Chelatococcus sp. YT9: one gene and its partner. The protein of the gene in region 2 binds, or shares a complex with, the protein of the main gene of each other region. Links are inferred from orthologs where the notes say so. Each region holds a gene or a part of one and is shown on either strand. Other genes may lie near its edges.

The links.
Region 1: the proteins of secA (region 2) and secY are in contact, whole or in part, in a crystal structure (PDB 3DIN), measured with the Thermotoga maritima proteins. The link is inferred for Chelatococcus sp. YT9 from one-to-one orthologs. Residues at the interface, in WP_004082002.1 of Thermotoga maritima: Glu261, Ala262, Arg263, Lys300, Ala301, Arg302, Thr303, Ile304, Ile305, Leu323, Tyr324, Asp325, Pro326, Val329, Ser330, Tyr333, Ile336, Lys340, Phe345, Val349, Glu363, Phe364, Tyr374, Ser375, Gly376, Gly377, Glu393, Ile395, Thr482, Ser483; in WP_004081795.1 of Thermotoga maritima: Glu108, Gly109, Glu110, Glu111, Ala236, Glu237, Arg238, Arg239, Ile240, Thr241, Ile242, Gln243, Tyr244, Ala245, Arg246, Arg247, Val248, Thr249, Gly250, Arg251, Arg252, Val253, Tyr254, Gly256, Ala257, Ser258, Thr259, Tyr260, Leu261, Pro262.

Annotation. Positions count from the first base shown.
Region 1 is NZ_JAHBRW010000001.1:2,854,336-2,868,546, forward strand. Bases 10,630-13,478 are described here. They hold secY (preprotein translocase subunit SecY), read left to right. Parts: upstream 10,630-11,308; coding sequence 11,309-12,649; downstream 12,650-13,478. Other genes in these bases: rpmD (50S ribosomal protein L30), read left to right, coding at 10,630-10,733; rplO (50S ribosomal protein L15), read left to right, coding at 10,745-11,224; KIO76_RS13125 (adenylate kinase), read left to right, coding at 12,646-13,227; rpsM (30S ribosomal protein S13), read left to right, coding at 13,447-13,478. In the rest of the region: fusA (elongation factor G), read left to right, coding at 1-191; tuf (elongation factor Tu), read left to right, coding at 247-1,437; rpsJ (30S ribosomal protein S10), read left to right, coding at 1,518-1,826; rplC (50S ribosomal protein L3), read left to right, coding at 1,876-2,598; rplD (50S ribosomal protein L4), read left to right, coding at 2,598-3,218; KIO76_RS13030 (50S ribosomal protein L23), read left to right, coding at 3,215-3,526; rplB (50S ribosomal protein L2), read left to right, coding at 3,548-4,387; rpsS (30S ribosomal protein S19), read left to right, coding at 4,398-4,676; rplV (50S ribosomal protein L22), read left to right, coding at 4,679-5,071; rpsC (30S ribosomal protein S3), read left to right, coding at 5,082-5,792; rplP (50S ribosomal protein L16), read left to right, coding at 5,813-6,226; rpmC (50S ribosomal protein L29), read left to right, coding at 6,237-6,452; rpsQ (30S ribosomal protein S17), read left to right, coding at 6,463-6,705; rplN (50S ribosomal protein L14), read left to right, coding at 6,809-7,177; rplX (50S ribosomal protein L24), read left to right, coding at 7,177-7,494; rplE (50S ribosomal protein L5), read left to right, coding at 7,487-8,062; and 8 more genes. UniProt on the Escherichia coli protein: The central subunit of the protein translocation channel SecYEG. Consists of two halves formed by TMs 1-5 and 6-10.
Region 2 is NZ_JAHBRW010000001.1:1,847,128-1,861,808, forward strand. What follows is about bases 6,965-10,283. They hold secA (preprotein translocase subunit SecA), read right to left. Parts: upstream 9,949-10,283; coding sequence 7,165-9,948; downstream 6,965-7,164. Outside these bases: phbB (acetoacetyl-CoA reductase), read left to right, coding at 1-251; aromatic amino acid exporter YddG, read left to right, coding at 410-1,303; gloB (hydroxyacylglutathione hydrolase), read right to left, coding at 1,354-2,121; KIO76_RS08350 (class I SAM-dependent methyltransferase), read left to right, coding at 2,325-3,104; KIO76_RS08355 (acetyl-CoA carboxylase carboxyltransferase subunit alpha), read left to right, coding at 3,289-4,242; KIO76_RS08360 (L,D-transpeptidase family protein), read left to right, coding at 4,420-5,850; KIO76_RS08365 (lytic transglycosylase domain-containing protein), read left to right, coding at 6,109-6,846; KIO76_RS08375 (peptidylprolyl isomerase), read left to right, coding at 10,419-11,369; bifunctional glutamate N-acetyltransferase/amino-acid acetyltransferase ArgJ, read left to right, coding at 11,545-12,792; KIO76_RS08385 ((deoxy)nucleoside triphosphate pyrophosphohydrolase), read left to right, coding at 12,789-13,196; KIO76_RS08390 (methyltransferase domain-containing protein), read right to left, coding at 13,397-14,293; KIO76_RS08395 (ComF family protein), read left to right, coding at 14,489-14,681. UniProt on the Escherichia coli protein: Required for protein export, interacts with the SecYEG preprotein conducting channel.

The DNA of each region.
Region 1 (14,211 bases), 1.0 Mb from region 2 along the record:
AGATCCAGGGCCAGGATATGCGTGGCAATGCCGTGGTGATCAACGCCATGGTCCCGCTGGCGAATATGTTTGGCTACGTGAATACCCTGCGCTCCATGAGCCAGGGCCGTGCGACCTACACCATGCAGTTCGACCACTACGAGCAGGTGCCGCAGGCGGTCGCCGCCGAGGTTCAGGCGAAGTACGCCTGAGCTGTGATCCGCAACCAACGACGCAAAACGTCGAGTTCCTGTCAGGAGCCCTACGATGGCCAAAGAGAAGTTTGAGCGGACGAAGCCGCACTGCAACATCGGGACGATTGGTCACGTTGACCATGGCAAGACGTCGTTGACGGCGGCGATCACGAAGGTCCTGGCTGAGTCTGGCGGTGCAGCGTTCACGGCGTATGACCAGATTGACAAGGCGCCTGAGGAGAAGGCGCGCGGGATCACGATCTCGACGTCGCATGTTGAGTACGAGACGAAGAACCGTCACTACGCGCATGTGGACTGCCCCGGCCACGCGGACTACGTGAAGAACATGATCACGGGCGCGGCGCAGATGGACGGCGCGATCCTGGTTGTGTCGGCGGCTGACGGCCCGATGCCGCAGACGCGCGAGCACATCCTTCTGGCGCGCCAGGTTGGCGTTCCGGCGCTGGTGGTGTTCCTGAACAAGGTCGACATGGTGGACGACGCGGAGCTTCTCGACCTGGTCGAGCTTGAGGTTCGCGAGCTTCTGTCGAAGTACGAGTTCCCCGGCGACGACATCCCGGTGGTGCGTGGTTCGGCGCTGTGCGCGCTGGAAGACCGCGAGCCGACGATCGGGCATGACGCGGTGCTCGAGCTGATGACGCAGGTCGATGCCTATATTCCGCAGCCGGAGCGTCCGGTTGACCTGCCGTTCCTGATGCCGGTCGAGGACGTGTTCTCGATCTCGGGTCGTGGCACGGTTGTGACGGGCCGCGTTGAGCGCGGGATCGTGAAGGTCGGCGAGGAAATCGAGATCGTCGGCCTGAAGGCGACGGTCAAGACGACGGTTACGGGCGTGGAGATGTTCCGCAAGCTCCTTGACCAGGGTCAGGCGGGCGACAACATCGGGGCGCTGCTGCGCGGCACGAAGCGCGAGGACGTTGAGCGCGGGCAGGTGCTGTGCAAGCCGGGTTCGGTGAAGCCGCACACGAAGTTCAAGGCGGAAGCCTACATCCTGACGAAGGAAGAGGGTGGTCGCCACACGCCGTTCTTCACGAACTATCGTCCGCAGTTCTACTTCCGGACGACGGACGTGACGGGTGTCGTGACGTTGCCGGAAGGCACCGAGATGGTGATGCCTGGGGACAACGTGACGATGGAAGTCGTGCTGATCGTTCCGATCGCCATGGAAGAGAAGCTTCGCTTCGCGATCCGCGAAGGTGGCCGCACGGTTGGCGCCGGCGTGGTCGCCTCCATCATCGAGTAAGACACCAGCAACACCAGGCGAACGCGCGATGAAAACGCGTGTTCGCCTGCGTCGCCGGAATTTGGCCCGAGGGCGTTGTCATGACTAACCAGAATATCCGTATCCGCCTCCAGGCGTTCGATCACGACGCTCTCGACGCTTCGGCGAAGGAGATCGTGTCGACCGCGAAGCGGACGGGGGCGCAGGTGCGGGGGCCGATTCCTTTGCCGACGCGTATTGAGAAATTCACGGTGAACCGTTCGCCGCACATCGACAAGAAGTCGCGCGAGCAGTTCGAGATGCGTACCCATAAGCGCGTTCTCGACATCGTTGAGCCGACGCCGCAGACGGTCGACGCTCTTATGAAGCTCGACCTCGCCTCCGGCGTTGAAGTCGAAATTAAGCTCTGACCCTCCGCTACGGTTGGTTGGTTCCTGGAACGCCTTAGAGGATCCGCTCATGCGCTCAGGCGTGATCGCACAAAAAGTTGGGATGACACGCGTCTTCACGGACGCGGGTGAGCACGTCCCTGTTACGGTTCTGAAGCTTGACGCCTGCCAGGTGGTCGCGCACCGGACCGTTGATACGAACGGCTATACCGCGCTGCAGGTCGGCATCGGCAAGGCCAAGGTGAAGAACGTCTCGAAGGCTGAGCGCGGTCGTTTCGCCGTCGCCACCGTCGAGCCGAAGAAGAAGCTCGCCGAGTTTCGCGTTGATCCCCAGCACGTCATTCCGGTGGGTGCGGAGATCACAGCGGATCACTTCGTTGTCGGTCAGTTCGTCGACGTGACGGGCACGACGACCGGTAAGGGTTTCGCCGGCGGCATGAAGCGCTGGAACTTCGGTGGTCTCCGTGCGAGCCATGGCGTGTCTATCTCGCACCGCTCGATCGGTTCGACCGGTGGTCGCCAAGACCCCGGCAAGACGTTCAAGAACAAGAAGATGCCTGGGCATCTCGGTGTCGAGCGCGTGACCACGCAGAACCTGCGCATCGTGCAGACGGACGTGGAGCGTGGGCTCATTCTGGTTGAAGGTGCTGTGCCGGGCGTGTCCGGCGGCTGGATATTGGTACGTGACGCGGTGAAGCGTAAGCTGCCGAAGGAAGCGCCGCTTCCCGGCGCGTTCCGCGAGCCGAAGTCCGCGGCTGTTCCGGCGGAAGCCGAGGGACAGGAGAACGCGTGATGAAACTCGATGTGACCACGCTCGACGGCTCGGCTGCCGGCACGATCGATCTCGACGAGACGATCTTCGGTCTTGAGCCGCGCGTCGACCTTATTCATCGCTATGTGCGCTGGCAGCTCGCCAAGCGTCAGGCCGGGACGCACAAGTCCCTCGGCCGCGCCGAGATCGCTCGCACCGGCAAGAAGCTGTACCGCCAGAAGGGCACCGGCAACGCCCGTCATGGTGCGGCCCGCGCTCCGCAGTTCCGCGGCGGCGGCAAGGCGTTCGGCCCGGTGGTGCGCGATCATGCGCATGATCTGCCGAAGAAGGTGCGCGCCCTGGCGCTGCGCCACGCTCTTTCGGCGAAGGCGAAGGACGGTGCGATCGTCGTGCTGGACAAGGCCAGTGTGGCGGAGCCCAAGACCAAGGCGCTGAAGGCGAGCTTCGGCAAGCTCGGTTTCGCCAGCGTACTCGTCGTGGACGGCGCCGAGCTCGAGACGAATTTCCGCCTCGCGGCCCGCAACATCCCGAATGTTGATGTGCTGCCGGTTCAGGGCATCAACGTTTATGACATCCTGCGGCGTGAGAAGCTCGTTCTGACGAAGGCCGCCATCGACGCGTTGGAGGCGCGCTTCAAATGAGCAAGGCTCCCATCGCACTGGATCCGCGACACTATGACGTGATCGTCGGACCGGTCATCACCGAGAAGGCTACGACGGCGTCGGAGCACAACAAGGTGGTGTTCAAGGTCGCTGGCAAGGCGACGAAGCCGCAGATCAAGGCGGCTGTCGAGAAGTTGTTCGACGTTAAGGTGCTCAGCGTGAATACGCTGGTCACCAAGGGCAAGGTAAAGCGGTTCCGCAATACACTCGGCCAGCGTTCGGACGTGAAGAAGGCGGTTGTCACCCTCGCCGAGGGTCACAGCGTCGACGTGACGACGGGCCTTTGAGGCGGGTGAAGGACTGATCCGATGGCTTTGAAATCCTTCAAACCGGTTACTCCGAGCCAGCGTCAGCTGGTGATCGTCGATCGTTCGGAGCTCTACAAGGGCAAGCCGGTCAAGACGCTGACTGAGGGCAAGTCGTCCGCAGGCGGCCGCAACAACACCGGGCGGGTGACCGTCCGCTTCCGTGGTGGTGGGCACAAGCGCACTTACCGTATCATCGACTTCAAGCGTCGCGAGCGCCTGGAGCAGCCGGGTGTCGTCGATCGGGTCGAATACGATCCGAACCGCACGGCCTTCATCGCTCTCGTCAAGTACGAGGATGGCGGGCTTGCCTACATCCTCGCACCGCAGCGCCTTGCCGTCGGCGATACCGTTGTCGCGGGCAATCAGGTCGACATTAAGCCCGGCAATGCGATGCCTCTGGCGAACATGCCGGTCGGCACGATCGTGCACAACGTCGAGCTCAAGATCGGCAAAGGCGGCGCTCTTGCCCGCTCGGCCGGTACTTACGCTCAGATCGTCGGTCGTGACCAAGGCTATGTCATCGTTCGCCTGAACTCCGGTGAGCAGCGCCTGGTCCACGGTCAGTGCTTCGCCACGGTGGGCGCGGTGTCGAACCCGGACCACATGAATACCTCGGTCGGCAAGGCTGGTCGTTCGCGCTGGCTCGGACGGCGTCCTCACAACCGTGGTGTGACCATGAACCCGATCGACCACCCGCATGGTGGTGGTGAAGGGCGCACTTCGGGTGGCCGTCATCCGGTCACGCCGTGGGGCAAGCCGACCAAGGGCAAGAAGACCCGCGCCAACAAGCGGACTGATAGCTTCATCGTGACGTCGCGTCACCAGCGGAAGAAGAGATAAGGGGCGGGCGATGGCACGTTCGATCTGGAAGGGCCCGTTCTTCGACGGCTACCTCCTCAAGAAGGCCGAGGCAGCGCGTGCAGCCGCGCGCTCGGAAGTTATCAAGATCTGGAGCCGTCGCTCCACCATCTTGCCGCAGTTTGTGGGCCTGACTTTCGGCGTCCACAACGGCCAGAAGCACATTCCCGTCTTCGTCAGCGAGGAGATGGTCGGTCACAAGTTCGGTGAGTTCGCACCGACGCGGACCTTCCATGGCCATGCCGCCGACAAGAAGGCGAAGAGGAGATAGGCATGGGCAAGCCCGCAAATCCTCGCGCGCTGAAAGACAACGAGGCGAAGGCTGTTCTGCGCAATCTGCGCGTCAGCCCGCAGAAGCTCAATCTCGTCGCGGCTCTGATCCGCGGCAAGAAGGTGTCGACCGCCCTCGCGGATCTGGAATTCAGTCGCAAGCGTATTTCTGTCGACGTGCGCAAGACGCTCGAGAGCGCCATCGCCAATGCCGAGAACAACCACGACCTCGATGTCGACGATCTCGTCGTTGCCGAGGCCTTTGTTGGCAAGGGCTTGGTCATGAAGCGCTTCCACGCTCGTGCCCGCGGTCGCGGCGTGCGTATTGAAAAGCCTTTCTCGAACCTGACCATCGTGGTTCGGGAAGTGGCGCAAGAAACCGGCCGCGGAGCCTGAGGAGAGCGCGATGGGTCAGAAGGTCAATCCGATCGGTCTGCGGCTCGGCATCAACCGCACGTGGGATTCGCGTTGGTTCGCGGGCAAGATCGAGTATGGCAAGCTGTTGCACGAGGACATGGCGATCCGTCGCGCCCTCATGAAGCAGCTCAAGCAGGCGGCGGTCTCCAAGATCGTCATCGAGCGGCCGCACAAGAAGTGCCGCGTCACCATCTACTCGGCTCGTCCGGGCGTGGTGATCGGCAAGAAGGGCGCCGACATCGACAAGCTGCGCAAGACCGTGGCGAAGATGACGGACGCCGATGTGGCGATCAACATCATCGAAGTCCGCAAGCCGGAGATCGATGCCAAGCTCGTCGCAGAATCGATCGCGCAGCAGCTTGAGCGCCGTGTGGCATTCCGCCGCGCCATGAAGCGTGCCGTCCAGTCGGCCATGCGCCTGGGCGCAGAAGGCATTCGTATCAACTGTTCCGGGCGTCTCGGCGGTGCCGAGATTGCGCGTATGGAATGGTATCGCGAGGGTCGCGTGCCACTTCACACCTTGCGCGCGGACGTGGATTACGGTACGGCGACGGCCTTCACGACCTACGGGACGTGCGGAATCAAGGTGTGGATCTTCAAGGGCGAAATCCTTGAGCATGATCCGATGGCTCAGGACAAGCGTATGGCCGAGGAAAGCGGCGGCCAGCGCAGTCATGGCCGTAGAGAGGCTGCGGCGTAACGCCGCTTTAGGAGGCAGAGATGCTGCAGCCCAAGAAGACTAAGTTTCGTAAGCAGTTCAAGGGCCGTATTCACGGCACCGCGAAGGGTGGTACGAACCTCGATTTCGGCCAGTTCGGTCTCAAGGCTCTCGAGCCGGAGCGCGTGACTGCCCGGCAGATCGAAGCGGCGCGACGCGCTATCACGCGTCAGATGAAGCGCCAAGGCCGCGTGTGGATCCGGATTTTCCCGGATCTTCCCGTGACCGACAAGCCGACTGAAGTGCGTATGGGTAAGGGCAAGGGCTCCCCTGAATATTGGGCAGCGCGCGTCCATCCCGGCCGCATCATGTTCGAACTCGACGGCGTGCCGGAAGAGATTGCGCGCGAAGCGCTGCGTCTCGGTGCGGCTAAGCTGCCGATCCGGACGCGCTTCATCCAGCGCATTGCGGAGTGAGTGTTAGACGATGAAAACGAAGCAGCGTTTTTCCGACCTCACCGCGATGTCGGCTGACCAGCTCCAGGACGAACTTCTGAAGCTGAAGAAAGAGCAGTTCAATCTGCGCTTTCAGCGCGCGACGGGGCAGCTCGAGAGCACGGACCGTGTGAGGGTGGTGCGTCGCGACATAGCTCGCGTCAAGACTCTTCAGCAGCAGAAGCTCGCTGAAGCTCACAAGGTTTGAGGAGGCCGCCGTGCCGAAACGTGTATTGCAGGGCGTCGTCGTCAGCGACAAGCAGGACAAGACGATCGTCGTGAAGGTCGAGCGCCGTTTTACGCATCCGCTTCTCAAGAAGACGGTGCGTCGCTCGAAGAACTACCATGCCCACGATGAGGGCAATAAGTTCAAGGTCGGTGATACGGTGTGGATCGAGGAGACTCGTCCAATATCGAAACTCAAGACCTGGGTCGCCCTGGAAAACTCCGCGGCGTCCTGAGCACTATTGAAGAGAGGCGAGGGGACCGAAAGATCCCCGTCAGTCGTAGTCCGGCGGTGTGAGCTGCCGGAAACCGGTCTGAGACAGAGAAAGGATCGTTGCCATGATCCAGATGCAGACGAATCTTGACGTTGCCGACAATTCCGGCGCCCGTCGCGTCATGTGTATCAAGGTCTTGGGTGGCTCGAAGCGTAAGTATGCCGGCGTTGGCGACATCATCGTGGTGTCGGTCAAGGAGGCTATTCCGCGTGGCCGTGTGAAGAAGGGTGACGTGATGAAGGCGGTCGTCGTGCGCACCGCCAAGGACATCCGTCGCGCTGATGGCTCTGTGATTCGTTTCGATCGCAACGCTGCTGTGCTGATCAACAATCAGAAAGAGCCTGTTGGAACCCGTATCTTCGGGCCGGTTCCGCGTGAGCTGCGCGCCAAGAACCACATGAAGATCATCTCGCTCGCGCCGGAGGTGTTGTGATGGCCGCGAAGATCAAGAAGGGCGACAAGGTCGTCGTTCTCACCGGCCGCGACAAGGGCAAGTCGGGCGAGGTGGTGCAGGTTCTTCCCAAGGAAGAGCGCGCGCTGGTACGCGGCGTGAACCTGGTGAAGCGCCATCAGCGCCAGACGGCGAATTCAGAGGGCGGCATCATTTCCAAGGAAGCGCCGCTCCATCTGTCGAATATCGCGTTGGCGGACCCCAAGGACGGCAAGGCGACCCGCGTTGGGTTCAAGACTTTGGACGACGGGCGCAAGGTGCGTGTCGCCAAGCGTTCGGGAGAACTGATCGATGGCTGAGGCTGCTCAGGATCTCGGCGTCGGCTATGTGCCGCGCCTCAGGAAGCACTACGACGAAGTCATTCGTGAAAAGCTCGTCGAGGAGTTTGGCTACAAGAACCGGATGCAGGTTCCTACGATCGAGAAGATCGTTCTGAACATGGGCGTCGGTGAAGCTGTCAACGACTCCAAGAAGGCGTCGGTGGCGGCGGCTGATCTGGCGTTGATCGCCGGTCAGAAGCCTGTCGTGACCCGGGCCCGCAAGGCTATCGCGACCTTCAAGGTCCGCGAGAACATGCCGATCGGCGCCAAGGTGACGCTGCGCAAGGAGCGCATGTACGAGTTCATCGATCGTCTGGTGACGATCGCTCTGCCTCGCGTGCGTGACTTCCGTGGCCTCAACCCGAAGTCTTTCGACGGCCGTGGCAATTATGCTCTCGGAATCAAGGAGCACATCGTGTTCCCCGAGATCAACTACGATCGCGTCGAGCAGATCTGGGGTATGGACATTATCGTCTGCACCTCGGCGAAGACCGATGATGAAGCGCGTGCGCTTCTCAAGCACTTCAACTTCCCGTTCCGGCAGTGAGATTGTTCTCATACGCGGACACCGGAGATCAATATGGCTAAGAAGAGTTCAATCGAGAAGAACAAGCGGCGCGAGCGGCTTGTGAAGCAGTACGCGGGCAAGCGCGCTCGTCTGAAGGCGATCGCCAACGATCAGACGAAGTCGCCGGAAGAGCAGTTCGAGGCCCGGCTTAAGCTGGCTGAGCTGCCGCGCAACTCCAATCCGACACGGATCCGCAATCGTTGCGAGGTCACGGGTCGTCCGCGCGCGTTCTATCGCAAGCTCAAGATGTCGCGTATAGCGCTTCGCGAGCTGGGCTCGCAGGGGCTCGTCCCCGGCTTGGTCAAGTCGAGCTGGTAAGGGAGGATCTGCGATGTCGATCAATGATCCGCTAGGCGATATGCTCACCCGTATCCGCAACGCCCAGATGCGGCGCCGCGGCAAGGTGGGAACGCCGGGTTCCAGGCTGCGTGCACGTGTTCTCGATGTGCTCCAGCAGGAAGGCTATATTCGCGGCTATTCGACGACCGAGTACGGCAATGGCCGCACGGAGTTCGAGATCGAGCTGAAGTACTTCGATGGTACGCCCGTGATCCGTTCGATCCAGCGTGTGTCGAAGCCCGGCCGTCGTGTCTATGCTTCTGTCGATAACATGCCGCGCGTCGCGGATGGTCTCGGCATCACCATTCTCTCCACGCCTCGCGGCGTGATGGCCGATCACCAGGCCCGGGAGAATAACGTGGGCGGCGAAGTGCTCTGCAAGGTCTTCTGATCAGGCAGCACTGACAAACCACGGGAAAGACCATCATGTCTCGTATCGGTAAGAAACCAGTTCCTGTCCCGGCCGGCGTTACGGCGACCGTCGAAGGGCAGACTGTCAAGGTGAAGGGCTCGAAGGGCGAACTGTTCTTCGTTGTTCCTGACGACGTCTCGGTGGCGCTCAACGACGGCGAGGTCAAGGTCGACCCGCGTGACGAGACCAAGCGCGCCCGCGCGCTCTGGGGCATGTCGCGCAGCCAGGTCGAGAACCTGATCATTGGTGTGTCGAAGGGCTTCGAGAAGAAGCTCGAGATCACGGGTGTCGGTTACAAGGCCGCGGTCGCGGGCAAGGTTCTCAAGCTGTCGCTTGGCTACAGCCACGACATCGACTTCGAGATCCCCGCCGGGCTGACGATCACGACGCCGAAGCCAACGGAGATCGTCGTTGCCGGCATCGACAAGCAGAAGGTCGGCCAGGCTGCGGCTGAGATCCGCGAGTTCCGCGGTCCCGAGCCCTACAAGGGCAAGGGCGTGAAATACGCCAACGAGTTCATCTTCCGCAAGGAAGGCAAGAAGAAGTAAGGGGCCGACCATGGCGGAGAAACTCGGAACCACTGAGCGTCGCAAGGCGCGTGTTCGCCGCGCTTTGCGCGCTGCTGCGAACGGACGGCCGCGTTTGTCGGTGCACCGCTCCTCGAAGCAGATTTATGCCCAGGTCATCGACGATGAGGCCGGCCGTACGCTGGCTTCTGCGTCGTCCCTGGAGAAGGCTGTCCGCGAGCAGCTGAAGAGTGGCGCCAACGTTGAGGCGGCAGCCGCAATCGGTAAGCTGATTGCAGAGCGCGCGGTTGCAGCGGGCGTCAAGGACGTCATCTTCGATCGCGGCGCTTTCATCTATCACGGGCGCGTCAAGGCTCTGGCCGAAGCCGCGCGCGAAGGTGGCTTGAGCTTTTAATTTGACTTATTCAGGTCCACCGCGTCACCGGGGCTTGTGCGAAAGCAGGCAACCGGTTACGCGGTGGTCTTGTTTTTGGGAATCGCGGGCCGTGTTGTGCGCGATCCCCGCTCTGAAAGCGGCGGATTTGGTGTGGTTCGAAGCGAGCGGGGCCGCCGCCCTGCGAAAGTGGAGACAAAGGTATGGCGAGAGACCGTCAGCAGCCGCGTGACCGTGAGGAGCGCGACAGCGAGTTTGTAGATCGGTTGGTGCACATCAACCGTGTTGCCAAGGTCGTGAAGGGTGGCCGTCGTTTCGGCTTCGCCGCCCTCGTGGTCGTCGGCGATCAGAAGGGCCGGGTCGGTTTCGGCCATGGCAAGGCCCGCGAAGTTCCGGAAGCGATCCGCAAGGCGACTGAAGCGGCCAAGCGCGCTCTTGTGCGCATTCCCCTGAAGGAAGGCCGTACGCTGCATCACGACGTTGCCGGCCGCTGGGGCGCGGGCAAGGTCATCCTGCGCGCGGCTCCCGCCGGTACCGGCATCATTGCCGGTGGCCCGATGCGCGCGGTCTTTGAGACGCTCGGCATGCACGACGTCGTCGCGAAGTCGCTCGGTTCTTCGAACCCGTACAACCTGGTTCGCGCCACGATCGACGCGCTGAAGCGCGAAGACAGCCCGCGTTCCGTTGCGGCCCGCCGTGGCCTCAAGGTGTCCGCACTCCAGTCCCGTCGTCGCGACGCTGATATGAGCGACGCGGCCGGCGCCGAAGCGTGAGGAGGCTTGAACAATGGCTCAATCCTCTGGAAAGAAGACCGTCACGGTCGAGCAGATCGGTAGCCCGATCCGCCGCGTGGCCGCTCAGCGCGCGACGCTGATCGGACTTGGTCTCAACAAGCTTCACCGTCGTTCGGTTCTCGAGGACACACCGGCTGTCCGCGGGATGATCGACAAGGTTCGTCACCTCGTGCGCGTCGTTGAAGACACGCCGGCAGCAGGGTGAGGAGAATGTCGATGAAACTGACAGACATTCGCGATAATCCCGGCGCATCGAAGGGCCGCATGCGCGTCGGCCGCGGTATCGGCTCGGGCAAGGGCAAGACCGGTGGCCGTGGCGTCAAGGGGCAGAAGTCCCGTTCAGGCGTTGCCATCAAGGGTTTCGAGGGTGGGCAGATGCCTATCCATCGTCGGCTCCCGAAGCGCGGCTTCTGGAATCCCTTCCGGCGGGACCTCAACGAGGTTAACGTCGGCCGGGTTCAAGCCGCGGTGGACGCGGGCAAGCTCGATGCGGCGAGCCCTGTCACCCTGGAAGGTTTGATCGCCGCGGGCGTCGTTTCGAAGGCGCGCGACGGGGTCAAGATCCTGGGGCAGGGCGAATTGACCTCGAAGCTTATCTTCGAGGTTGCGGGCGCATCGAAGTCAGCGATCGCCGCTATCGAGAAGGTGGGCGGCTCGGTTAAAATTCTGAGCGCTGCAGCACCTGCAGAAGCGTAGGCGAACCCCTATCTAAGCCTGTGGCGGCGGGGCACCCTCGGGTTGGCCGGCGCCGCCACGAAGCCTTTGCGGGATTGATCATCGATGGCGTCGGCAGCCGAACAGCTTGCAGCAAATCTCAACTTCGGGGCTCTGGCTAAGGCCGAGGAACTCAAGAAGCGCATCTGGTTTACGCTGGGTGCGCTTCTCGTGTATCGGCTTGGCACCTATATCCCTCTTCCCGGCATCAATCCGGAGGCGGTCGCCGAGCTTTTCCGCCAGACGCAGGGTGGCGTCCTCGGGCTGTTCAACATGTTCTCGGGCGGAGCGGTTAGCCGTATGGCTATCTTCTCGCTCAACATCATGCCCTACATCTCGGCATCGATCATCATCCAGCTGCTAACGAGTGTCGTCCCCACGCTCGAGGCCCTCAAGAAGGAGGGCGAGCAGGGGCGTAAGGTCATCAATCAGTATACCCGCTACCTCACTGTCATTCTCGCGGTCTTCCAGGCTTACGGAATTTCGATCGGCCTCGAGGGCTCCGGAAACATGGTTTCCGATCCGGGCATGTTCTTCCGGATCACGACGGTCATCACCCTGACCGGTGGCACCATGTTCCTGATGTGGCTCGGTGAGCAGATCACGTCACGGGGCATCGGTAACGGGACGTCGCTGATCATCTTCGCAGGCATTGTCGCGGAACTGCCGCAGGCTATCGCCGGGACCCTCGAGCTCGGCCGCCAAGGCGCGGTGTCGACTGGCCTCATCCTTGGCGTCATTGTGATGGCGATCGCCTGTATCGCGCTGATCGTGTATATGGAGCGCGCCCAGCGTCGCCTGCTCATCAATTATCCGAAGCGCCAGGTTGGCAATAAGCTGTACGAGGGCCAGAGCTCCTTCCTGCCGCTGAAACTGAACACCGCCGGCGTCATTCCGCCGATCTTCGCGTCGTCCCTGCTTCTGTTGCCGACGACCTTCGCGAGCTTCTCGCAATCGCAGGGCGGGGGAACGGGCATCCTGGCGACGCTGTCGACCTACCTGGCGCACGGTCGGCCGCTCTATATGATCTTGTATGTCCTGTTGATCGTGTTCTTCGCCTTCTTCTACACGGCGATCGTGTTCAACCCGAACGAGACGGCGGACAACCTCAAGAAGCATGGCGGCTTCATTCCCGGCATCCGCCCCGGAGAGCGCACGGCACAATACATCGACTATGTGTTGACGCGCATTACGGTGGTCGGCGCGGCCTACCTCGCTTTGATCTGCTTGATTCCCGAAGTCCTGATTTCCTATGCGGCGCTTCCCTTCTATTTTGGCGGCACATCGCTGCTGATCGTGGTCAGCGTCACGATGGACACGGTCGCCCAGGTGCACGGGCATCTGCTGGCCCATCAGTATGAAGGGCTCATCAAGAAGTCGAAGTTGAAGGGGGCAAGGCGCAAATGAGACTGATCCTACTCGGACCTCCTGGTGCCGGTAAGGGTACGCAGGCGGCGCGTCTGGTGGAACGCCACGGAATTCCGCAGCTCTCGACAGGCGATATGCTGCGGGCGGCGGTTGCAGCCAGAACTCCCGTGGGCCTGCAGGCGAAGGAGTTGATGGATCAGGGCGCGCTGGTGCCTGACGATCTCGTCGTTTCGATCGTCGCCTCCCGCATCGATGAACCGGACGCGCGCAAGGGCTTCATCCTCGATGGTTTTCCGAGGACGGTGGGACAGGCTGACGCTCTGGACAGGATGCTCGAGCAGAAAGGCATGCAGCTCGATGCGATCATCGAGCTCAAGGTCGATGAGGGCATTCTCGTCGATCGGATCGTCCGGCGTGCCAAAGAGGCCGAGGAGCGGGGCGAGCCGGTGCGTCGCGACGACAATCCAGAGGTGTTCCGCACGAGGCTTGACGCCTACAGGCAGCAGACCGCTCCGCTGACCGACTATTATGGCAGCAAGGGTACCTTGCGGACCGTGGACGGAATGGCGCCTATCGATGATGTCACCACGGCGATTCGCCAGATCGTGGGTGGCTGAATCGATAGATAAGGTTGACGAAACTTGTATGAACGCCTAAAGACAGGAATCTGCCGACGTTAGTCTGTGACCGAGCCGGTGTCCTGAGCAAAGGGGTGCCGGCCGGTGTTGTCGTGTGGGCCGTTCGCAAGACTATTCCTCCGGGGATCCCTGGAGTTGGCACATTATCGAACCGCATGAAGCTCCGGCTTCGATGTTAAGGGTTGAGGAGACTGGAACGTGGCCCGTATCGCAGGCGTCAACATTCCGACGAACAAGCGCGTGGTGATCGCGCTGCAGTATATTCATGGCATCGGTGCCAAGAAGGCGCAGGAGATCAGCGAGAAGGTCGGTATCCCGGCCGATCGTCGTGTGAACCAGCTGACCGACCAGGAAGTGCTGCAGATTCGCGAGACCATCGACCGTGACTATCTGGTCGAGGGTGATCTCCGTCGCGATGTGTCGATGAACATCAAGCGGCTGATGGATCTTGGCTGCTACCGTGGCCTGCGTCACCGCCGCAGCCTTCCGGTTCGCGGCCAGCGCACGCACACCAACGCGCGCACCCGCAAGGGCAAGGCCAAGCCGATCGCCGGCAAGAAGAAGTAATCGGTTGCGGGCGCGCTGCTCGTCTGTCGGTTAGGTCGATTGACCCCAGGCCCTCCGGGTGTCTGGGGTGGTTCTTATGGTTGCCGGGCATTCCGGCAGTTATCCCGAGCGCCTGGTATCACGGGCGCGCTTGAAGGATTGGATAGAAGAGACAATGGCAAGAGAAGTCGCCCGCGTCCGCCGTCGCGAACGTAAAAACATCGTGTCTGGCGTCGCCCATGTGATCGCCTCGTTCAACAACACGATGATCACCATCACCGATGCGCAGGGCAACACGATCTCGTGGTCGTCTGCCGGTTCGATGGGTTTCAAGGGTTCGCGCAAGTCGACGCCCTATGCTGCGCAGGTCGCGGCTGAAGATGCGGCGCGCAAGGCTGCCGAGCATGGCATGCGTAT
Region 2 (14,681 bases):
CGCTTGCGCTTGAAAATGCTCCTAAGGGCGTCACGGTGAATTGCATTTGCCCGGGTTACATCGACACCGATATGGTGGCAGCAGTTCCGGCAGACACTCTCGCCAAGATCGTTTCGGGCATTCCTGCTGGCCGGCTTGGCAAGGCGGAGGAAATCGCCGCTGCCGTCGTGTTTCTCGCGTCGGACAAGGCCGCGTTCATGACCGGCTCGGTCCTGACCATCAACGGTGCCCAATATATAGCCAACGGCTGATCCTTGATGCATAAGCCACGCTAGAGTGTCGCGCCCAGAAGCTGCAGGCGGTTCTGCGCGCGGACGTCCTCTATCGTGACGGCTCTGGACCTTTTGTTCCCAGCCAGATTCAACGGCAGCAAAATGTTCCAGGCGCGGGGATCGCGGGGGTGGCAGGCATGATCGCGTTGACGGGGGCGACCCGGATCGGCCTGGGTGCCATTGCTCTCTGGTCACTTCTCGCCGCGTTGACGGCGGCATCCGGCCAAGTGCCGCCGTTTCAGCTCGCAGCCATGACTTTCGCCCTCGGCGGCCTTCTCGGTTGCGCCTCTTGGATCATAAAGCCCTCCGGCATCGCCGCGTTGCGACAGCCGTGGCGGGTCTGGTTCGTCGGCGTCAGCGGCCTTTTCGGCTACCACGCCCTTTATTTTGCCGCACTACGCATCGCGCCGCCGGCGGAGGCGGGACTGATCAACTATCTTTGGCCTTTGCTCATCGTCTTGTTCTCGTCGTTGCTCCCGGGCGAGAAGCTGCGGCCGGCCCAGGTTCTCGGCGCCATCCTCGGCTTCGGCGGCGTGCTCGTCCTCATCTTCAGCAAGCAGGACCTGTCCTTCAGCGGGGCCTATGTCCCGGGATATCTCTCGGCCTTGGGCGCCGCCGTGATCTGGGCGATCTATTCCCTGGTGTCGCGTGCCTTCGGGACGGTTCCGACGGATGCGGTCGCCGGTTTCTGCCTTGCCACATCATTTCTGAGCGCCCTGTGCCACCTCGCGTTCGAGGTGACGATATGGCCGGAATTCTGGTGGCAATGGCTGGCAATTGTGGTTCTCGGCATCGGGCCGCTCGGCGCCGCCTTCTACTGCTGGGATTTCGGTGTGAAGCGGGGCGATATCGGATTTCTCGGGGTTGCCGCCTATGCGACGCCGGTGATTTCAACCCTCCTCCTCGTCGCACTCGGCTTTGCCGAGGCCACCATCGCATTGGCGATTGCCTGCGCGCTGATCGTATTCGGCGCTTTCGTGGCATCCCGTCCCGCTGCAAGCCGGAAGCCAATGCGCAGTCGGCAAAGCTGATCAGCGTCGGCAGAGCGGGCGGGATTCTTTCCGTCAGGCCGAGCGCCGCTTCAGAACTTGTCCTTCCACCGCCGCAGAGCGGCGAAGACCTCGGCGGCACGCCCGTTTTCGAGGCCCACGGCCTTCGCCAAGGCGGGCTCGTTCGCGCGCAGGAAGGGGTTCGTCGCCTTTTCCTCACCAAGCGTCGAAGGGATGGTGAGCTTGCCAGCGGCACGGAGGGCATCGATGGCGGCGGCTCGCTTCTGCAGGGCGGGATCGTCCGGGGTGACGGCCAGCGCGAAGCGGGCGTTGGATTGCGTGTATTCGTGGCCGCAATAGAGGCGGGCGGCATCCGGAAGGGCGGCGAGCTTCTGGAGGGATTGCCACATCTCCTCAGGCGAGTTCTCAAAGAGACGACCGCAGCCGAGCGCAAACAGGGTGTCGCCGGCGAACAGCGCCTCCTCCTTCGCAAACCAGTAGGCGATATGGCCGGCGGTGTGCCCGGGCGTGGCGATGACCTTGGCCTCAAGCGTGCCGACTTTCACCACGTCGCCTTCATGCACGGCGACGTCGAGCCCTGGAATGGCGTCGGCCTCGGCGCCCGGGCCCGTGACGGTGAGATCATAGCGGTCCTTGAGCGGCAGGATACCTTCGACGTGGTCGGCATGCTTATGCGTGACCAGGACATCCGTCAGCGACCAGTTCCTGGCGGCGAGGACCTCCAAGATGGGGTCGGCTTCCGGCGCATCGATGGCGGCCGTCGCGCCGCTCGCGGGATCATGGATCAGCACGCCGATGTTGTCGCTGCGGCAGGGAAACACCTCGATCAGGGCAGGCATCGGCGACCTCATGGGGCTGGGTGGGGATTGCGCCGGTAGCGCGAAGAGCAATTATAGCCGCGATCATGCCTCGCGGGCTTAGCGCGAAAATGGCGATATGTGCGGCGGAGGGCAAGACCAGAGTGCCGCTTGCGCATACCGGCCGTCAGCCCCATTGATAGCCGGACGCGCCCTGGCAACCTTCAGGGACTGTGGGAGAGGCCATGCCTGTCGATGTCGTCGATCTGAAGAGCTTCTACGCGACGCCGCTCGGTGTGGTTGCCCGCCGATTGGTAGGGCGCGCCATTGACAGCCTTTGGGGCGACATGCCCCGGCAACGGCTCCTCGGTATTGGCTATGCGACGCCTTACCTCACGGCGTTCCGCCCTCGCATGGAACGGACGCTTGCCTTCATGCCCGCCATGCAGGGGGTGGTGAACTGGCCGCCGAATGGCATTTCCTCGTCAGCGCTCGTGGACCCCGCCATGCAGCCGCTGCTCGATGCGTCGATCGACAGGGTCATCATCGTGCATGCGCTGGAGACGAGCGACGCGCCGGAGGATCTGTTATCGGAAGTGTGGCGCATCCTGACGCCGGGCGGGCGGATGATCGTTGTGGTGCCCAACCGGCGCGGTCTCTGGGCGCGCATGGACACGACCCCCTTCGGACAGGGGCTGCCTTACAGCCGTTCGCAGCTCACGGGGCTCCTTAGACGCAGCCTGTTTTCCCCTGAGAACTGGGGAGAGGCGCTCTATGTGCCTCCCTTGCGCGGCCGTTTGTTCCTGCGCGCGGCGGTTGCATGGGAGCGGGCGGGTGCACGGCTCTCACTGCCCTTCGCTGGCGTCCATGTCATGGAGGCGACCAAGCAGCTCCACCGGCCTGTCATGGTGCGCAAGGTCCGCCGCTCACGGAGCCTCAGCCCAGTTCTCTTGCCGACGCCCGGCCCGCCCGTGCCCACCGGACGCGTGCGAGCCGCGCATCGAACCTCGGATATGTCGCCATGAAGCGGGTATGCGTGCGGTGGCGCACGGGCGCGCTGGGGCAACCGATGTCGGTGGACGGCGGGATATTGACTTGCAGCCTTCCTGACGCCAAGGTCCGGCCTTCGCCGGCCCCTGTGACGGAGGCTGTGTTCGGCCCTTCGATCTCGGGGTGTTGAAGGGCTTTGCTGACCCCTATTGTGAGTTGATGCGCAGCTATCTCGATTTTGAAAAACCCGTTGCTGAACTCGAAGCCAAGGTCGAGGAGCTGCGAGCGTTAGCCCAGTCCGGCGACGCGGTCGCCATTGGCGAGGAGATTGGCCGGTTAGAGGCCAAGGCCTCGCGCGCGCTGGACGAGCTCTATGCCGCCTTGACCCCCTGGCAGAAGGCGCTCGTGGCGCGCCATCCGCAGCGGCCGCATTTCATCGATTACTGCACCGCCTTAATCGACGACTTCACCCCTCTCGCGGGCGATCGCAAGTTCGGTGAGGATGAGGCCATCGTCGGCGGGTTCGGTCGCTTCCGGGGCGAAAGCGTATGCGTGATCGGCCAGGAGAAGGGCTCCAATACCGAGGAACGCATCCGCCATAATTTCGGCATGGCGAAGCCCGAGGGCTATCGCAAGGCTGTACGCCTGATGGAGCTCGCCGGACGCTTTTCGTTGCCGGTCATCACCTTCGTCGACACGGCGGGCGCTTATCCCGGCATTAACGCCGAGGAGCGTGGTCAAGCCGAAGCCATTGCCCGGTCGACGGAGGCTTGTCTCGCGCTCCCCACTGCGAGCGTTTCCGTCATTATTGGTGAGGGCGGCTCCGGTGGTGCTATCGCGCTCGCTACCACCAACAAGGTGCTCATGCTGGAGCACTCGATTTATTCGGTGATCTCGCCGGAAGGTGCCGCGTCCATTCTCTGGCGCGACTCTTCCCGCGCTCAGGATGCTGCGACCGGAATGAAGATCACCGCGCAGGACCTTCTGAAATTCGGCGTCATCGACGCAATCATCGCTGAGCCGTCTGGTGGCGCCCACCGGGATGCGGCCCATGCGATTGCGTCGACCGGCGATGCGATCGCGGCCAGTTTCCAGGATCTGTCGGGCCTGTCGCCGGAGGAAATCCGCGACCGGCGGGCTGAGAAATTCCTGGCCATCGGCAGGCGGTTGTGAAACCTTTCTAAATCCGTCAGAGTGCGGAAAGATGAAGCCGAGTCGTCTGTTCGCTAGCGTGCCGACCCAGGAAGTGCCACTGGTTTGCCTTAATTTGGTAAGATTGGGGTAACGCTTCCGGGCGTAAAAGCTAACAACCGGTGACCTTTGTTGACCGGTCGAATGATTGGATGGCTGATGTTCAAGCGCGTCGCATTGATCGCCGTCGTGGGATTGGGCCTAGCCTCGTGCCAGGACGGAAACGGCTACAATCGCAGCGCCCGTGCAAACGCTCCGCTGCCGGCAGCCACGCTGGCGCTCATGTCCGAGAAGGGCATGACGAAGTCTTCTCCTATTCTCATCCGCGCCTACAAGAAGGAAGCGGAACTCGAGGTCTGGAAGAAGGACAACACCGGCCGCTACGCGCTACTGAAGACATATCCCATCTGCCGCTGGTCGGGACAGCTCGGCCCGAAGGTGCGTGAAGGCGACCGGCAGGCGCCGGAGGGTTTCTACAACATCACGCCCGCGCAGATGAATCCCAACTCGAACTTCTTCCTGTCGTTCGATACGGGCTTCCCCAACACCTATGACCGCGCCAACGGCCGCACTGGCTCATTCCTCATGGTTCATGGCGCGTGCTCGTCACGCGGCTGCTACTCCATGACGGATGAGCAGATCGCCGAGATTTATGCGCTCGGACGCGAGGCCTTCAGTGGCGGTCAGCGCTCGTTCCAGTTCCAGGCCTATCCCTTCCGGATGACGCCGGAGAACATGGCCAAGCACCGCAAGGATCCCAACATTGCCTTCTGGCAGATGTTGAAGCGCGGTTCGGATAATTTTGAAGTGACGCGCGAGGAGCCGAAAGTCGGCGTCTGCGGCCGCCAGTATGTCTTCAACGCTGTCTCGGCGAGCGGTATCCGGCTTGACCCCGTCGCGCCTTGCCCCGCCTTGCGTGAGGACGAAGCTGTCGCTTCGGCCGTCAAGGCCAAGCAGCAGCGGGATGACGCCAAGGTCGCCGAACTGGTTCGCTCGGGCACGGCGGCCGTCCGCCTTGTTTATCAGGATGGCGGGCAGCACAAGTCCTTCAGTTCTGCGTCCAACAACTTCGGCGGTTCGGATGGCGGCGTCATGATGTTCGCCGCGCGCAGCAGCGCCAAGCCTCTTGAGAATGTGAGCCGCCCTGAAGCGTTGTTGAACGGGCCAGAGGAGATCGTGCTGGAGGAGGGCGTCGCCCCGAAGCCTACTCAGCCGGTCACCGCTGTGGCTGCCCTTGCGCCTGCCAAACCCACAGCGAACGATGTGGTCTCGACGTCGTCCACCGCGCGTGACGAGGCAGCGGTGCCCGCGCCGGTTCTCGCCTCTGCCGGCGCGACCGAAAGCGCTGCCCCCAAGAAGTCATTGTTCCAGCGCGTGATGTCCTGGGCGGATTCGGCGCCAGCAAAACCTGCGGCGCCAGCGGCGGAAGCTCTCTCGCAGACGGTGCCTGCTGCAGCGCCACTGCCGCCGCAACGGCAGCAATCGTCGAATAGCGGAAAGGCCGGCGCGACCGACAAGCGCGCGGAACTGCCCGCGAAGGACGCAAGCGAGGCCTCGTCGCGGAGCGTATGGCCGCTCTCCCTGTTCTGATCCCGGAAGCATGTCCGGCAAAGCGCATGAGGCCGTTGTCGATGGACAGCGGCCTTTTTTCTTTGGGGGAGCTCGTGAAGCTGTCCTTATTCCTGGAGGAGGGCGCGGGCACGCTCAATCTCGCCAGGGAGGATGAGCTTCCGGCTGTGTTTCCAATGAATTTATATTTCATCGTCATATTACGATAAGCTTTTATTGCGCATGAGAGAGCGCGCCGTACCGCTCCCCGGCCGGGGCTTCCGGCAAGAGGAACAGTTCATGGTGGTCAGGATCGGTATCACCGCTGTCGTTTTGACCGTCGCTGCCTTTGGCATGGGGAAAGCGCTTGCCGCGCCCGAGAGTGGCCAGTCGCCCAAGTCGGCGCCGAGTGAAGCTGCAGTTGCGCCTGTGCCGAAATCGGTGGCTCCGGCAGAAGCCTCCGTTCCTTCGCCCGGCCGGGACAAGGTGCGATTGCGCGCCCTCGTGCGCGAGCAGGCGTTGAAATCAGGCTTGCCGCCCCAGATCGCGGACGCGGTCGCGGAGGTTGAGAGCGCCTATAATATCTCTGCTTCGGGCAGCTACGGTGAAGTCGGGCTGATGCAGGTGTTGCCCTCGACCGCACGGATGCTCGGCTTCAGCGGCTCGCTCGCGGAACTCGCCGAACCCGCCACCAACATCCGCTATGGCGTTACCTATCTCACCGGCGCCTGGAAGCTCGCGGGCGGCGACATCTGCACGACAGTCATGAAATACCGAGCAGGGCACGGGGAGACACGCTTCTCCTATCGCTCGGTGCACTATTGTCAGCGCGTGCGCGCGATCCTGACCGCGCAGGGATATCCCGTTACGGGGGAGGTCCCAACACCCACCTTTGGTGACCCGGTCGTCGGCGCGATCGGGCCAGTCGCGCGCGGCAAGAGTGGCCGCCGCAAGAGCCGGGTGAACTGGGCTACCTATGATTCCCGCATGCGCAACCTGACCAAGGTTGGCGCTTCCACCCTGCGCATCATGCAGTGAGGTCTTGCCGGGCAGGCGGCAAGCCCCAGATTGCAAGACAGGGCGCCACAGAATTCTCCGATCCAATTGAACCGATGGGGCTTCGTTGTCATGGCCGGACTTGTCTTGGCCATCCGGACACATAGCGTCTGGACTTTGACAATCGGGATCCCCGGCGCGAGGCCGGGATGACCCCGGTGGATCGGTTATCTCAAATTGGATTGAGGAGGAGGGCTACGGAGCGGCGCGGACGACCAGTACCGTAAACCCCTCACCGGACACTGCACGTCTGTCTGACCTCCCCTAACGGAGAAGTGAGCACGTCCGCCGGGCGATCGCTCAGATGAACCGCCCGTGACAATGCTTGAACTTCTTGCCTGAGCCACAGGGGCAGGGATCGTTGCGGCCGACCTTGCCCCACGTCGAGGGGTCGGCTGGATCCACAGCGACGGCTTCCGCCTGCGGGCGGGACGCTACGAGCGTGTCGGCATAGCCCGCCATCTCCTCCTCGCCGCTGAACGGGTTGAGGTGATGGGCCTCCATCGGCGGCAACTCGGCCTCTGGGGGCGGCGAGAACATCACCTCGACTCGCATCAGCTGCGTCGTGACCTGCTCGCGGAGGCGCCCGATCAGGCCGTCGAAGAGCTGGAAAGCTTCGGACTTGTACTCGTTCAGCGGATCGCGCTGGGCGTAGCCGCGCCAGCCGATGACCTGGCGCAGATGATCGAGCGTGGCGAGATGCTCGCGCCAGAGATGGTCGAGGGTTTGCAGCAGCACCTGCTTCTCGACGTAGTTCATCACCTCGGGCGTATTCTTCTCGACGCGCTCTGCATAAGAGGCATCGACAGCCGCCTTGAGGCGCTCGCGGATCTCGTCGTCCGCGATACCTTCTTCCTTCGCCCAATCCTCGACCGGAACGGTGATGTTCAGCTCGTTGGTAATGGCCTCGGAGAGGCCGGCGACATCCCACTGTTCGGGGTAGGAATTCTCAGGGATATGACGCGTCACCAGTTCTTCGGCGACACCGTGGCGCATCTCGTCGATGGTCTCGCGGACCGATTCCTGAGCCATGAAATCACGACGCTGCTCGAAGACCACCTTGCGCTGGTCGTTCATAACGTTGTCGTATTTCAGGATGTTCTTGCGCATGTCGAAGTTGCGCGCTTCGACCTTGCCCTGTGCCTTCTCGATCGCCTTGTTGATCCAGGAATGGACGATCGCCTCGTCCTCTTTCAGGCCAAGACGCTGCAGCATCGTGTCCATGCGGCCTGAGCCGAAGATGCGCATCAGGTCGTCTTCGAGCGACAGGAAGAACTTCGAGCGGCCGGGATCGCCCTGGCGGCCGGAACGGCCACGCAGCTGATTGTCGATGCGCCGGCTCTCGTGACGCTCGGTGCCGATGACATAGAGCCCGCCAGCGGCCAGCGCGCGTTTCTTGAATTCGGCGATCTCCGCGCGGATCTCGGCTTCGCGAGCCGTCCGCGCCTCGCCCTCCGGCATATCAGCCAGTTCCTGCTCCAGCCGCATGTCCGCATTGCCGCCAAGCTGGATATCCGTGCCGCGGCCGGCCATGTTGGTAGCGATGGTGATGGCGCCGGGAACACCGGCCTGCGCCACGATGAAGGCTTCGAGCTCGTGGAAGCGGGCGTTCAGCACTGCGAAATGCTTGGATGACTTCCCCGAGCGGGCGGCCTCGAACACCGGCTTCAGCGCGTCGGGCTTGTTGAAATCGATATGCTTGTAACCTGTCTTGGACAGGAAGTTGGCGAGTACTTCCGACTTCTCGATCGAGGTGGTGCCGACGAGAACCGGCTGGCCTTTCTCGGCCGCCTCCATGATGTCGCGGGCGATCGCCTTGTACTTCTCGGCATCGGTCCGGTAGACCTCATCGTCCTCATCGATACGCTTGACCGGCAGGTTGGTCGGGATCTCCACCACGGGCAGGTTGTAGATGTCCAGGAACTCGTCGGCCTCGGTGGCGGCCGTGCCGGTCATGCCGCCGAGCTTCTTGTAGAGGCGGAAATAATTCTGAAAGGTAATCGACGCGAGGGTCTGATTCTCGGGCTGGATCTGGACGTGTTCCTTCGCCTCGAGGGCTTGGTGCAGGCCCTCCGAGTAGCGCCGGCCCTGCATCATGCGACCGGTGAACTCGTCGATGATGACCACTTCGTTGTTACGGACGATGTAGTCCTTGTCGCGCTGGAACAGCGTATGGGCGCGCAGTGCCTGGTTCACGTGGTGCACCAGCGTCGCGTTGGCGGCGTCGTAGAGAGAGCCTTCCTTCAGCAGGCCGGCGCCTTCCAGCAGCTCTTCGATATGCTCATTGCCGCTCTCGGTCAGCGAGACCGCGCGCTGCTTCTCGTCGAGATCGTAGTCCTCGCGCTTGAGCTTCGGGATCAGCACATCGATGGCATTGTAGAGATCGGAGCGGTCGTCGAGCGGCCCGGAGATGATCAGCGGCGTCCGCGCTTCGTCGATCAGGATCGAGTCGACCTCGTCGACGATTGCGAAATTGTGCCCGCGCTGGACCATCTGCGCGAGATCGTATTTCATATTGTCGCGCAGATAGTCGAAGCCGTATTCGTTGTTGGTGCCATAGGTGATGTCGCAGGCATAGGCTTCGCGGCGCTGGTCGTCGTCCAGCCCGTGGATGATCACGCCGACTGTCAGCCCGAGAAAGCGGTAGATGCGCCCCATCCATCCGGAGTCGCGGCTGGCGAGATAGTCGTTGACGGTGACCGCATGAACACCCTTGCCGGACAGGGCGTTGAGATAGACCGGCAGCGTCGCCACAAGGGTCTTGCCTTCACCCGTCCGCATTTCGGCGATCGCGCCTTCGTGAAGCACCATGCCGCCGATGAGCTGCACATCGAAGTGCCTTTGGCCGAGCACACGCTTGGCTGCCTCGCGCACGGTGGCGAAGGCCGGAATGAGCAAATCATCGAGTGTCTTGCCGGCGGCGAGCTGCTGACGGAATTCCTCCGTCCGGGCGCGCAGCTGCTCGTCTGAAAGGGCCGCGAGTTCGGGCTCAAGCGCATTGATGGCCTGGACTCTGCTGGTATAGGTCTTCAGGCGGCGGTCGTTGGCTGAACCGAATATTTTTTTCGCAATAGCGCCGAGCATCGAGATTCTTTCCGGACGATCAATTCCGGCCCGGGAAGGCATCCCGCGCCGTCGGTCACACGATTAACCCCCAAGGGGCGCCGGGTCCAGCACAACAGCGGGGACATGAGCCCCACCAATCGACTTTATGGCGTCGACCTTGATTCCGCCCCTATCGCACGCCGATGTGTCGAAGCGGCGAAGCCCCGTGCTGTTCGGCGAAATGGGTGTATCATGAGGATCTGTCAACCCGGTTACTGCCAAACAGGCCTTATGGCGCTATATAGGGGCGCCAGCTCGCTGTGGGGAGGTCGCAGCGTTGGGCGCGATGTGGGCGGACGCTGGCTCTCAGGGAGAGCTCCCGCCAACATAAGGTCTTGCCAAGCAACGCCGCTTCGGCCACTCATGCAAGCCACTTATGCTCATATGGCTGGTGCGCCCTCGTGGCCGCCAGCCGTCCATCGGCCCCCGGTCGCATCGCGGAAGCACCCATGAACCTTCGTCGCTTCTTTCTAACCACTGCCGCCACCGCCCTGATGGGCTTGCCCGGCTTGGGCGCGCTCTCCGTGCCTGCCATGGCCCAGGGCGCTGCGGCTCCGGCGGCGCCTCAGCCGGCCGCGCCGGCCGCTTCCGCTACCAACCCGGACAAGCCGCTTGCCACTGTGAACGGCGTGGCGATCACCCAGCGGGATCTCGACGTGGCCAGCGAGGATCTCGGGGACCGGCTGCCTGCGATGCCGGAAGCCCAGCGCCGGACTTATCTCTTGAACTATCTCATCGACATGAAGATTCTGGCGCAGGCTGCCGAAAAAGCCAAGATCGGCGACACGCCGGACTTCGCGCGCCGGTTGGCCTACTTCAGGGACAAGGTGCTGCTGGACGACTATCTGGCCGCCGAGGTGAAGAAGGCCGCGACGCCTGAAGCAGCCAAGGCGCTCTACGAAGATACCGTCAAGGGCATGAAGCCCGAAGAAGAGGTGCGCGCCCGCCACATTCTCGTGGAGAATGAGGCCGACGCGAAGAAGATTGAAGCACGGCTCAAGGCCGGCGAGGACTTCGTGAAGGTGGCTGCGGAAGTCTCGAAGGATCCGGGTTCCGCCAAGGAAGGCGGGGATCTCGGCTTCTTCACCAAGGACCGCATGGTGCCGGAATTTGCCGAGGCCGCGTTCAAGCTCAAGCCGGGTGAGATTTCGGCGCCTGTGAAGAGCCAGTTCGGCTGGCACGTCATCAAGGTTGAGGAAAAGCGCGAAAAGCCAATTCCGACGTTTGACGAGGTCAAGGAGCAGGTCGACAGCTATCTGGCGCAGAAGGCTCAGCAGGACATTATTGTGGGCTTACGCAAGGATGCGAAGATCGAGCGTCTGGACGAGCCGCCGGCAACGCCCGCCCCGACACCAAGCGCGCCAGCGCCCGCAACACCGGCCGAGCCCAAGAAGCCCTGATCTGGTGACGGGGATAACGTCCTGCAGATCGGGAACGATAGGCAGGTGGCCGCGACCGGCAAGGCATATTTGACCTGATGACCCAGGAGTACGGCATGGCTTGCATGCCGTGCCCCAGCTTATACCTCCGCGTCGCACCGAGCGGCGTAAGTCTCCTTCTCCCGATCGGCCCAACATGGCAAAAGAACATCCCGTCTCGCCACTTGCCCCCAAGACCGTTCCCGCGATGCCCCCCATCGCCGGCGTGCGCTTCGCGACCGCCGCGGCCGGCATCCGCTACAAGGACCGAACGGATGTGCTGCTCGCCATCTTCGATGAGGGCACGAGCGTGGCGGGCGTGTTCACGCGCTCCAAGTGCCCGTCGGCACCGGTTGAATGGTGCCGGGACCGGCTGGCCGGCGGAAAGGCACGGGCGCTTGTCGTCAATTCCGGCAATGCCAACGCCTTCACCGGCCGCAAGGGCCGCGAGTCGACAGCGCTCACGGCAAAGCTCGCGGCTGCCGCGGTAGGCTGTGCGGAAAGCGAGATTTTCCTGTCCTCGACCGGCGTTATCGGCGAGCCGCTCGATGCCACGAAATTCGAGGGCGTACTGGCCGACTGCGCGCGTCGTGCCTCGCCAGAGCCGTGGCTCGATGCCGCCAAGGCAATCATGACCACCGACACCTTCCCCAAGGTGGCCACGCGCGCCGCTGATATCGATGGCATTACCGTGACCATCAACGGCATCGCCAAGGGGGCCGGCATGATTGCTCCCGACATGGCGACGATGCTGTCCTATGTCGTCACTGACGCGCCGATCGCCGCCCCGGTTCTGCAGGCGCTCCTGTCCGGTGGGGTCAAGGGCTCCTTCAACGCCATCACGGTGGACAGCGATACATCAACCTCCGACACGCTTATTGCCTTTGCGACGGGCGCCGCGGTGGCCCGCGGGGTGAAGCCCATCGAGGCGGTAGATGATCCGCGGCTCGCTGCCTTCAAGGTGGCTTTTGACGCTCTGCTGCTCGACCTGGCCCATCAGGTCGTGCGCGACGGCGAGGGTGCACGCAAGTTCGTCGAGGTCCTGGTGCGTGGCGCCGTGGACGACGCTTCCGCCAAGCGCATCGCGTTGTCGATTGCCAATTCGCCGCTGGTGAAGACGGCGGTTGCCGGCGAGGACGCCAATTGGGGCCGTGTGGTCATGGCCGTCGGCAAGGCCGGCGAGCCCGCCGAACGCGATCGCCTCGCGATCTGGTTCGGCGATATCCGCGTCGCCGTCGACGGCGAGCGCGATGGCGCCTACGACGAGGCCGCGACGTCCGCCTACATGCGCGGCGAAGATATTTGCATCACCGCGGATATCGGGCTCGGCAGTGGTTCGGCCACGGTGTGGACCTGCGATCTCACCAAGGCCTATGTCGAGATCAACGGCGACTACCGCTCGTGAGTGTGAAGCTCACTCTTGTTGCGGCTTGCGCCCTCGTTGATGGCGACGGGCGCATCCTCCTCGCCCAGCGCCCACCGGGCAAGGCGCTCGCGGGCCTCTGGGAATTCCCGGGGGGGAAGGTGGAGGCCGGTGAGCGCCCGGAGGAAACGCTGATCCGGGAACTCAACGAGGAACTCGGCATTACCGTGAAGCAGGAATGTCTCGCGCCGCTCACTTTCGCGAGCTATCCCTACGAGACCTTCCATCTCCTGATGCCGCTCTACATCTGCCGGCGCTGGGAGGGCATCGCCGCTCCGCGCGAGGGGCAGACACTGAAATGGGTTCGGGCTACGGCGCTGCGCGACTATCCCATGCCCCCTGCGGACGAGCCGCTGGTACCCGTGCTGGTCGATCTTCTGCGCTAGGCCGAATTCGTGAGCCGCGCTGTTCCTCCCCGACGGGAGGGTGGCGCCGCTCTGGCCGAGACGGTGGCACTTGCGTGGTCCCTGGAGGATCGTTCCCGCCCCCTGGCCCCCCCCCACCCGACCTCGCTGCGCGAGGCCACCCTCTCTGAGGGAGGGATCCGCGCGCCGGCCACTCAGGGGGCGACGGTCGCGAACAGTGGTTACTCTGCCTCACCGCCCGTCTTGATCTCCTTGGTGTTCAAAGCATCTGCCAGCCGTACCTTGGCCGAGCCGGGTTTGAGCGGCTTCTGCTGACTCTCGTGCGGGACCCAGCCCGAAACCCAGAGGATGTCAAAAGTGGCCGGCACGCGGCCGTCGTCATCGGCGAAGCGCTCGTAGTAGAGCGCGACCGCATGGGCGAGCGTCTGCCGCTTCAGGGGCTTGCGACGGCGTTCTACGAGACTGTTCGTCAGGCCCATCGCGCGCAGGTCGCGCAGTAGGCCGATGGGGTGCTCGTAGCGAACCTTGACCGTATCGATATCAGCGACCGGCAGAGCAAAGCCCGCGCGCTGTAGCAGCCCGCCCATGTCGCGGATGTCGATGAAGGGCGCGACGCGGGGGCTGACCCCTCCCTCGATCTCGCTTTCGGCCTCCGCCAATATCTGGCGCAGCTCCGTTAGCGTGGAGCCGCCGAACAGGGCTGCGAGAAACAATCCATCCGGCTTGAGACTTCGGCGGATCTGCACGAGCGACCCAGGCAGGTCGTTGATCCCCTGGAGCGCCAGGAGCGAGACCACGAGATCGAAGCGGGCTTCCGCGAAGGGCAGCGCTTCCTCGTCCGCCACCAACGCGGCATCCCGCGTTCGGCTGAGAGCCGCAGCGGTGGGCGCAGCCCGGATGATGCGCCGCGCTTGCCCTGAGGCTGTGAGAGTCGAGACGGCGGCGTTAGTCGGTGTGCCGAGATCAAGCACCAGATCGAAGTCGCGCTTCACCGCTGCTAGCCGATCGGCGAGATCCTCGCCAGCCCGTGCCACCAGGAAGTCGATGAAACCCTCGCGGTGGGCACGCTCCAGGCGACGGCGGGCGAGGGCACGGTCGAAGACGATGGGCGCGGCCATGGAGGGTCCTTGATCCTGATCGAGCAAGCAGGAGGTGGTGTCGCGTTATCCTGCGCTTCGGTCCGGGGGTCAAAGACTATCGCTTCCGGAGGACCCGCCCGTTGTTCGCGGGGGGACCCATCGGACAGCCCTGGATGAACCTTTCACGTGTGCCTCCAACCGCCTAAACTCCAAGCGGGGGGGGGGGGGGATGGCATGGCGGAATACGAGAGCGGCTGGCTGCGGCGCTCGACCGAGGTGTTGCATAAGGGCGCGGAGGCGGTGGCGAGCCGGCTCGCCAGCCTGATTTATCCGCCTACTTGCATTGCCTGCGGCCATGCGACCGCCGAGCCCCATGGAGTCTGCGCAGCCTGTTGGCGCGAACTGCCATTCATCACTCGGCCTTACT